3 regions of the Mesorhizobium sp. B2-4-17 genome follow, and region 2 is predicted to be linked to each of the others. Evidence: predicted binding sites of a transcription regulator. Region 2 holds the regulator's gene; each other region holds the start of a gene.
The links. Region 2 encodes PhoB, which activates phosphate uptake and scavenging genes when phosphate is short. Its sites were predicted from a motif close to TGTCATNNANCTGTCAT; they were not measured.

Region 1 (3,274 bases), on a different contig from region 2:
ACTAACACCAGGAATCGACAATGCAAGATGGCAGTGCCTTGGCTGTTTCAGACAGCGAGAAGATCTCGGGCTCCCGTGAAAAGGGCCTCAACCGGGTGCTCGAGATTCTGGAGTTTCTGCACACGACGCAGAGGGCGATCGGGATCGGCGATCTTGCCAAGGGGGTGAACGCACCCCGCTCGACGACCTATACGCTGGTGCGATCGCTGGTCGATGCTGGCCTGTTGGAAATGGCCGGCGATGGCAACCGCGTCTATTTCGGCAAGAAGCTCTATCTCTATGGAATGGATTATGTGCGCGGCAACGACCTGCTGCGGCGCGGGCGCCAGGAGGTCGACAATCTGTCACGCGAGACGGGCGAGACCTCGGAATTGTGCATGCTGCAGAGCGGCCGCTACACCATCGTCCATTCAAGCCCGGGCAGCAGGCCGTTCCGCATCAGCTCGGCCACTGGCCTGCAGATACCGCTGCCCTGGACCGCGTCCGGCCGGCTGCTTCTAGCGGGGCTGGAGAGGGCCGCGATCGAAGGCATGGTATCGGAAGACGATCTCGTGCTGCCCGACGGCCGCAAGTTGCGGCTCGACGATTTTATCGCCGACATCGCCAAGGCGCGCGTCACCGGCTACTGCGTGACCTCGGGTCTGGTCGATGCCTACACCAAATGTCTTGCCGTGCCGGTCTTTTCAGCGCCAGGCAAGGTCGAGGCGACGATGTGCCTGGTGGTCCCGATCGATACGTCGCAGGAGCGGACCGGCAGCCTCATCGGCCTGCTGCGCGACCGCGCGGCCAGGCTCTCGATCGCAGGATAGGCGAACGCGCCTCAAGCGATGATGTCGGGAATGATCTTGTCTTCCAGCTTCATGAGCCGGTCTTTCAGTGCCAGCTTCTTTTTTTTCATGCGCTGGATCTGCAGCGGGTCGCAATTCATGGCGATCATCGCGTTGATCGCCGCGTCGAAATCGGCGTGTTCCTGCTTCAGCCGGGAAAATTCGAGGCGAATATCGGCCTGTTCCTGATCGGACATTCTTTACCGTCTGCACGTCTGCGGCACCCAAAACTGGGCCTGATTGGGCGGGGGCGGCAAATTTCTGCCACCGGCGCGCAGCCCATACCACATTTCACATTGTCGTGGAATGCTACCACGGATCATTCGACATCGCTGTCCGAAGGTGGCACAGTGTCACCGTGCCGTCACAGAAGCGACCTGCGGTGGACGTGCCTTTGACGGCTGCAATCGAGGAAACCATGAAAGGGAGAACCAATCATGTCTCTTGCATCCCATCTTGATGAGTTGCAGCGGAAACACGGCGACATTGAACGTGAAATCGATGACGCGATGAACCACCCGTCGGTGGACGACCTCGAAATCGTGAATCTCAAGCGACGCAAGCTGGCAATCAAGGATGCGATTGAGAAACTCAGGGCGCAACCGACCACGCATTGACCCTCACCTGATATAGCCGCTCACCTCTTGCGGTCTTGCTTGCCGGCGGTAAAAGCCGCCGGCGTGGTGAGCTTTGAGCGCTGCGCTACAAGCCGGTAGCCGATATCCTCTCATACGTTCCATGTCTCGGCCGCGCTGGGTCGCGCCCTGTTTTCAGGTCCGTCGCGAGGCTCAATTGCTGCCAGTGGCGACCTATCGCCATTGACAAGCGATCTTTGCTCCTCCACCTCATGCCCGGACTTCAGCGTATAGGCCCGGAGCGCCCTATGCGTCCACGTGGGTGCATGGCGCTTCAGAGACAAAAGGCTGCCGGCATGACCGGATATTTTTCCTTTCCCTTCCCCCGCCGCACCTCGGTCGGCGTCGACGTCGGCGGCGTGGTCGTCGGCGGCGGCGCGCCCGTTGTCGTGCAGTCGATGACCAATACCGACACGGCCGATGTCGACCAGACGGTGGCGCAGGTGGCGGCGCTGCACCGTGCCGGCTCCGAGATCGTGCGCATTACCGTCGACCGCGACGAGAGCGCCGCCGCCGTGCCGCATATTCATGAGCGGCTTCAGCGCCTCGGCATCGATGTGCCGCTGGTCGGCGATTTCCACTATATCGGCCACAAGCTTCTGGCCGATCATCCGGCCTGCGCCGAGGCGCTGGCCAAATACCGCATCAACCCCGGTAATGTCGGCTTCAAGGACAAGAAGGACCGGCAGTTCGCGGCGATCGTCGAAATGGCGATCAAGCACGACAAGCCGGTGCGTATCGGCGTCAACTGGGGCTCGCTCGACCAGGATCTGTTGACGCGGCTGATGGACGACAACCAGGACAAGGGTTTCCCGTTGACGGCGCAGGAGGTAACGCGCGAGGCGATCGTGCAGTCGGCGATCCTGTCGGCCGAGATGGCCGAAGAGATCGGCCTTGCCCGAGAGAAGATCATCCTGTCGGCCAAGGTCAGCGGCGTGCAGGATTTGATCGCCGTCTACACGGAACTCGCTACCCGCTCCAACCATGCGCTGCATCTGGGGCTCACCGAAGCCGGCATGGGCTCGAAAGGTATCGTCGCCTCGTCCGCCGCCATGGGCATTCTCCTGCAGCAAGGGATCGGCGACACCATCCGCATCTCGCTGACACCGGAGCCCAATGGCGACCGCACGCGCGAGGTGCAGGTTTCGCAGGAATTGCTGCAGACCATGGGTTTCCGGCAGTTCGTGCCGATCGTCGCGGCTTGTCCCGGCTGCGGCCGCACGACTTCCACCGTGTTCCAGGAACTGGCGCAGAACATCCAGGCGGACCTGCGCAAGAACATGCCGGTGTGGCGCGAGAAATATCCTGGCGTCGAGAACCTCAAAGTCGCGGTGATGGGCTGTATCGTCAACGGGCCAGGTGAATCCAAGCATGCCGATATCGGCATTTCGCTGCCCGGCACCGGCGAGACGCCGACGGCGCCCGTCTTCGTCGACGGCAAGAAGGCGGCGACGCTGCGCGGCCCTTCGATCGCGGCGGATTTCGAGAAAATGGTCGCCGACTATATCGAGCAGCGGTTCGGTCGCGGCGGCAAGGCCGCGGCAGAGTAAGTCCAATGCAGCGTTTCCCCTGGGCGACGCTGATCGTGTTATGTGGGCTGGGCTGGCCGGCGCTTGTTCAGGCCGACCCGCCGCAATCGGCCAAGCAGAGATTGATCGACAGGGTCTGCAATCTGATCCAGGCCTATGCCGACCAGAACGGCCTGCCCAGGGATTTCTTCGCCCGGCTGATCTGGAAGGAAAGCCGTTTCGATCCTAACGCCGTCAGCCCGGTCGGCGCCGAGGGCATCGCCCAGTTCATGCCAGGCACCGC
Region 2 (3,274 bases):
TCGATCGTACGGAGAAGATCTTCACATCGCCCCGCGAGAAGCGCACGCAGGACTATATCACCGGCCGCTTCGGCTGATCTCACGCATACGAGGACCAGGATCATGGCCGAACACACAGTCGCTTCTTTCGACGAGGATCTCGGACAGATCAGCAGGCTGATCAGCGACATGGGCGATCTCGCCAGCTCGATGGTCGGCGGCGCCACCAAGGCGCTGCTGAACTCCGACAACGCGCTGGCACAGCGCGTTGTCTCCGACGACGTCATCATGGACGCGCGCCAGCGCGAACTCGACGACCGCGCCATCACGCTGATCGCCAAGCGCCAGCCGATGGCCGACGATCTGCGGCATGTCGTCGGGTCGATCCGCATGGCCGGCGACCTCGAACGCATTGGCGACCTTGCCAAGAACATCGCCAAGCGCGTCGGTACGGTCGGCCTGTCCACCACGCCGCGCGACCTGTCGCATTCCATCGACGCCATGGCGCAGCTGGTGCTGATCCAGGTGCAGGGCGTGATCGAGGAGTATGCGGCGCACGATGCCGAGGCCCTTGCCAAGCTGCGCGCCGATGACGAACGTATCGACGTCAAATACACCTCCGTGTTCCGCGAACTTCTCACCTACATGATGGAGGATCCGCGCAACATCACGGCTTGCACGCATCTGTTGTTCTGCGCCAAGAATCTCGAGCGCATCGGCGACCATGTGACCAACATCGCCGAGAATGCCTACTATGTGCTGACCGGTACGCAGCTGCCCGCGAATCGTCCGAAGCAGGACGAAACGGCGATGTCGGCGCCGGCGGCTTGATCGTCAGAGCGGTTCACCGTTTTACGGAAAACCGCTCTCTCTCTTGTTTCCATGCAATTCCGGACGGAAAACCGCTTCACACTTTTCCTGGAATTGCCTTAGAGGTGACCAGTCGATGATCGCGCCACGCATCATGGTGGTGGAGGATGAGGAGCCACTCGGCGTGCTCCTCCGCTACAATCTGGAATCGGAAGGCTACCAGGTCGAGGTGGTCCCGCGCGGCGACGAGGCGGAGATTCGCCTGCAGGAGAACGTCCCCGACCTCCTGGTGCTCGACTGGATGGTGCCGGCGGTGTCCGGGATCGAACTCTGTCGCCGGCTAAGGATGCGGCCCGAGACCGAGCGGCTGCCGATCATCATGCTGACGGCGCGCGGCGAGGAAAGCGACCGCGTGCGCGGCCTTTCGACCGGCGCCGACGATTATCTGGTCAAGCCGTTCTCGACACCGGAATTCATGGCCAGGGTCAAGGCGCTGCTGCGCCGCGCCAAGCCGGAAGTGCTGTCCAGCGTGCTCAAGGTGGGCGACATCGTGCTCGACCGCGAATCACATCGCGTCTACCGCAAGAAGAGCGAGATCCGGCTCGGGCCGACCGAATTCCGCCTGCTCGAATTCATGATGCGTCATCCCGGCCGGGTGTTCTCGCGCAGCCAGCTGCTCGACAATGTCTGGGGGGAGACGATCTATATCGACGAGCGCACGGTGGACGTGCATGTCGGCCGGTTGCGCAAGGCGGTCAATAACGGCCGCATGCCCGACGTCATCCGCACCATTCGTGGTGCGGGGTATGCAATCCGCGAGGATTGAGCGCGACTTTATTCAGGCCACGTTCTTCCCGGAGCCGGCTTTCGCCTGCATGCCCGGCGCGAAAATCTCCTGGTCGACGAAGGTCAGCGCCCGCATGGCGCAGCCCTCGCGGATCAGCGGCAACTCGTTGGGCTCGGTGTCGAAGGAAATCGATTTCGAGTGCTGGCCGCCGGCGGTCTGGGCGATGGCCTCGCGCAATGCCGGCTCGATCAGGTCGAAGGCGGCGGCGCTGACGCCGACCATGGCGACGGGGGCGGGATCGATCAGCGCGAACAGGCTGCCGAGGCCGTAGCCCAGCGCCTCGCCGGCCCTGCGGTAGGCCTCGCGCTCGGGCCCGTCCGTTTGCCGCGCCGTCGCCGCCAGCGCCCGCATCTGCGCGTCGCTGACATCGGCGACCGGCTCGGTGTCCTCGCTGAGCTGCCTGGCGTTGCGCCAGATGGCGTAATTGCCGGCATAGGCTTCGACGCAGCCGCGCCGCCCGCAGCGACAGAGCGCGCCGCCTGGCCGATGGATCATATGGCCGAATTCGCCGCCCGAGGAATGGGTGCCGGTGAAGAGCTCGCCCTTCAGCACCAGGCCCATGCCGATACCGTGCGAAAGGAGAATGGCGATGAAGTCGTCGCGGTAGCGCTCCGGATCGCGCCAGCGCAGCGCCACCGCCATCATGTTGCAGTCATTCTCCACGGTGGCGGGGATGCCGAACTCGGCTTCGAGTATGTCGGCGAAGGCGATGTCGGTCTGCGGCGTGATGGGCGACCACAGCATTGCCCGGGCATCGGTGTCGGTGATGCCCTGGATCGCCAGCGCGATACGGGCGACGCTGCGCACGTCGAGGTCGGGATCCTCCAGGCGCCGCCGCACGATGGCGACGCATTCGCCGATCAGTGCATCGCGCGACATGGTCAGCGTATCCAGCCGGCGCTGTTCCTCTGATATGACCTGGCCGGCATAGTCGATGACGGCGACGGACAGGAAATTCAGCGACAGCACCACGGTCATCACCGTTGCGGCTTCCGGATTGAGGCCAAGCCCGACCTGCGGCCTGCCGCGTTTGAGCGCGCCGGCCTCGCTCGGCTTGCCTTCGGCCAGGATACCTTCGCCGATCAGATCAGAGGAAATCGCCGATATGGTGGAGTGGCTGAGGCCGGTGGTCGCGGCGATTTCGGTGCGCGAGGGCTGGCCGGCCCGGCGCACGGCCGCAATCACCATTGCGCGGTTGCGCCGGCGCAGATCGTCGTGGCGGATTCCGACCGACATGCCTTTCCAATATCCTCCCGGTCGCCGCGGCTCGTCGTGCCCCTCGAACACTGCGGCAACAGATCAAATACTGGCAGAAGCGGCCGGCGATGTCATTTATTTATTGCGGGGCCCGAAAAAAGGTTCTCGGCCCTGAAAATCCATCAGAATCATTGTTGACAGCCTTCCGGCTATGCATCACTATTTTTTTTGAGGCTCGAAAAAATAGAGCCTTTGTGCCGGCCTTCGGGTCAGTTTGGTCGCGCCATACGCGGCGCAGGGAGGATATCATGAAGAGATTCGCAGTCGCCATCCTGGCGGGTGTCGCCATGTCACTGACGCTCGCGTCGGTCGCGCAGGCGAAGGGTAAGGTCATCGGCGTTTCTTGGTCCAACTTCCAGGAAGAGCGCTGGAAGACCGACG
Region 3 (3,274 bases), on a different contig from region 2:
GAACGATGCCGCGCTCATGGCAGGCCGCCGCGATGAAGACCCGGTTTGGGCCGGAATTGCTTGCCGATTCGCCCATTCGCTTCTCGCAGAATTTCTGGAAGTCCTGGTCGCTCAGCTTCAGCTTGCGCTGGTAATAATAGGCATAGGTCTCGAGATTGACGAACTGGCGCTGGCCCGGCGCATGGTCCATCAGCGACGCCAATTTCACCCGGTCGTCAGTCTCGAAATTGGCAAAGGCCCGCAGGCAGTCCGGCGCCGAAACTTCGCAGCGCAGATGGATAAAGTGGTCGGCGCGCAGCCGGTCTTCCCGCACGCTGTCCTCGATCGCATCGGCGAGCTTGCGGATGTCGTCCGAGGTCAGGTCGGCGTCTTCATCCATGCCGACCCGCAAGGCGTCGAGCACGGTGGTGATGCCGGCGGTCGCGACCTGCGCGTCATGGGCGAGCACGGCCGCGATAGGGTTCCAGCGCACCTTCGGCCGCGGCGCGTAATGGCCTTCGAGATGGTCGGTATGCAGTTCGACCAGTCCCGGAATTATATAGTCGCCGCCCATGTCGTCGCCGGTTCGGGCAGCACCTGGATCGATGCCGGTGATTAAGCCGTCACGCAGCACCAGCGAACCCTCGACGATCTCGTCGGCAAGCACGATGCGGGCGTTGGAAAGAACAGTCTCGGCGGTCATTTCGGGCAGTCCTCGGTTATCTCCGGCCGGAGCTATTCCGGCAGGCGGTCAGGCGGTTTTTCTGGTCGGGCGCCGTCCCAGCGCGTGCTGCGAAAGCACCAGGAATGGCGCGCCTGGTTCGGGTTCGACGAACAGCGTCAGTCCATCCACCAGCACCGGCTGCCGAAGCACATCCGCGAACAGGCTGTCGATTGCCGCGCGCAGACGAGGGCTTTCCTGTGGCCCTGCCCGCCCGGACAGCGTCATATGAAAGCGGAACGTCTCGAAGACATAGGGGTAACCCCACTGGCAGAGATTGCGGAACTCGGCCGGCTTCAGCGAATCCGGACTGCGCCGTTCGATCTCGGCTTCGGTCAGCGGCGCACGGAACCGGTCGAAATCGCGCACGACGTCGTCGGCGAAGCGGTTGAGCGGCGGCAGCGGACCGTCCGGCACCAGCGCGAAAAAGCTGTCGATCTGGCTGACGACGAGACGCGGGATCGTCACCACCGGCGTCGCCTCGGCGAATTGGTCGAGTGCCGCGCGCAGCGAACTCTCTGTCTCGTTCACCGCAAGACGGAACGGAGCTTTCAGCGTCGCGTGGAAGCCATAGCGGCGCGCCGAAGCGGTGTGGAAGGCAACTTCCGCCGCCGCAAGGTCGGCCACGGCCTCAACCGGCTTTGTCGCCGCGCCGAACGGGTCGCGGCCCAGCCAGTTGGCGGCGATCCGCGCCAGCGGTTCGTCCTGCCGGGGGGCGAAATAGATGGCATAACGCATGGCAAGTCCTCATCAGATCCGTTGCCATAGGTGATTTCCATGACGGATTGACGAAGCTTTGAAGGGTTTTCGAAGGCAAATCGCTCCTCAGTTCCTTAGCCGACGATTTTTCCGAGCTGGACCAATAGCTTCACCGGTCCCGCCCCGATTCTCAGGCCTTCATCAACCATTCGTGCTCGGGGGCATTGTGGAATTTCCACGTCCGCTTGGGTCCGGCCATGACGTTGAGATAGTAGAGGTCGTAGCCGTGGCAGGCGGCGCAGGGGTGATAGCCCTTGGGCACCAGCACCACGTCGCCATCCTCGATCGCCATGGCCTCGTCCAGCGCGCGATGGCCATCCTTGTCGGCGTCGGTATAGACGCGTTGGAAGGCGAAGCCCTGCGGCGGGTTGAGGCGGTGATAGTAGGTTTCCTCGAGATAGGATTCGGCGGGCAGATTGTCCTGGTCATGCTTGTGCGGCGGATAGCTCGACGTATGGCCGCCCGGCGTGATGACCTCGACCACAAGCAAGGAATCGGCCGGCTCGCCTTCCGGCAGGATGTTGGTGACGTAGCGCGTATTGGTGCCCTTGCCGCGCACCTCCTGGCCGAGATCGTCCGGCCCGATCACCCGAACCGGCAACCCGCCGCCCAGGCCCGGCGCCGAGCAGACCGCCAGTTCCAGCTCGGTATCGGCTGTTACCGACCAGTCCGATCCCTCGGGAACATAGACCGACCACGGCTTGCCATCGAAGGGCGACATTCGCTCGCCGAGCACCCCAAGATCCTTGCCTCCGGTGGTGGCGGTGCCCTTGCCGGTCACGAACACCAGGCAGACCTCGCGATCGGCCGTTTGGCCCGAGGCACTTTCGCCCGGCTTCAGCCGATGCAGGTCGAAACCGACATACGTCCAGCCGGCGCTTTTCGGCGTCACATGGGCAACGCGGCCATGGCCCTTGTCGGCCTTCACCAGCAGTTTCGACATTTTTGTCTCCTATTCCGTTGGCTTGAAGGATTCCCTGAAGCCAAGCCGCCTGTTTGAAAGGGTGCAGTGCTTCTAACTTCGTCATCCTAGGGCGCAGCAAGGAGCGTAGCGACGCAGCGCAGACCCTAGGATCCATGCCAAGACTTTGAAGCTGGTGTGACGGTGCAGAATTCCGCTCCGCTGTGCCCTTCGGCCGAGGTAACGGCATGGATCCCAGGGTCTCCGCGACGGAGCTTCGCTCCTGCTTCGCCCTAGGATGACGAAGTTGGAAGGGCGCCGGCCGAAGATTTGCGAAGGCCATGCTAATCGCCAACGCATAGGATCAGTCACTCCTTCGCTTCGGGCTCGGCCGTTGCCTTGCTCTCGTCGGCCGGCTTGTAGAGGTAAAAAAACTGCCAGACGCCATAGCCGGCAAAGCCGAGCGCGATGACGCCCCAGAACGGCGTGCCGGTGGCGAACTCGATGACCGACCAGAGGACGCAGACCGCGACGACGGCGACGCGCCGCCAAAGTGGTCGGAAGAAGGGATGTTCGGAATCTTTCATCAGCCCAATCTATAGCAACCCGCCTCGCGGGGAACCCTCGCGTCAGGCATGCGGAAAACCTTGCGTTTCGACCGTGTAGCCGGCGGCCGTCATCACCCGCATCAGTTCCTTGTAGCCGACCTGCGCCATCCTGAGCGGCGGGTTCTCTTTCGGATCCTGCTCGGCCTCCACCACGAACCAGCCCTCATAACCATGATCGGCGAAGCGCTGCACGATGGCGCCGAAATCCAGCGAGCCGTCGCCCGGTACCGTGAAGGCGCCGAGCGCCACGGCATCGAGGAAGGATTGCTTCGTACGGTCGAGCTTGTCGATCACGCCCATGCGCAC

Region 1: a site for PhoB is predicted at 1,179-1,195, ahead of FJ548_RS11940 (YdcH family protein). Genes of this name have one in related genera too.
Region 3: a site for PhoB is predicted at 1,478-1,494, ahead of FJ548_RS09390 (DUF1045 domain-containing protein). Genes of this name have one in related genera too.

What each region holds. Positions count from the first base shown of each region.
Region 1 covers NZ_VFUX01000012.1:132,240-135,513, forward strand. The annotation lists gene FJ548_RS11930 (IclR family transcriptional regulator) at 21-809, shown strand; gene FJ548_RS11935 (YdcH family protein) at 821-1,024, opposite strand; gene FJ548_RS11940 (YdcH family protein) at 1,265-1,444, shown strand; gene ispG (flavodoxin-dependent (E)-4-hydroxy-3-methylbut-2-enyl-diphosphate synthase) at 1,759-3,012, shown strand; gene FJ548_RS11950 (lytic transglycosylase domain-containing protein) at 3,018-3,274, shown strand, end outside.
Region 2 covers NZ_VFUX01000020.1:84,922-88,195, reverse strand. The annotation lists gene pstB (phosphate ABC transporter ATP-binding protein PstB) at 1-77, shown strand, start outside; gene phoU (phosphate signaling complex protein PhoU) at 103-810, shown strand; gene phoB (phosphate regulon transcriptional regulator PhoB) at 926-1,615, shown strand; gene FJ548_RS17295 (ROK family protein) at 1,628-2,872, opposite strand; gene xylF (D-xylose ABC transporter substrate-binding protein) at 3,142-3,274, shown strand, end outside.
Region 3 covers NZ_VFUX01000009.1:90,947-94,220, forward strand. The annotation lists gene FJ548_RS09385 (alpha-D-ribose 1-methylphosphonate 5-triphosphate diphosphatase) at 1-682, opposite strand, end outside; gene FJ548_RS09390 (DUF1045 domain-containing protein) at 731-1,438, opposite strand; gene iolB (5-deoxy-glucuronate isomerase) at 1,590-2,402, opposite strand; gene FJ548_RS09400 (DUF3329 domain-containing protein) at 2,729-2,947, opposite strand; gene iolE (myo-inosose-2 dehydratase) at 2,990-3,274, opposite strand, start outside.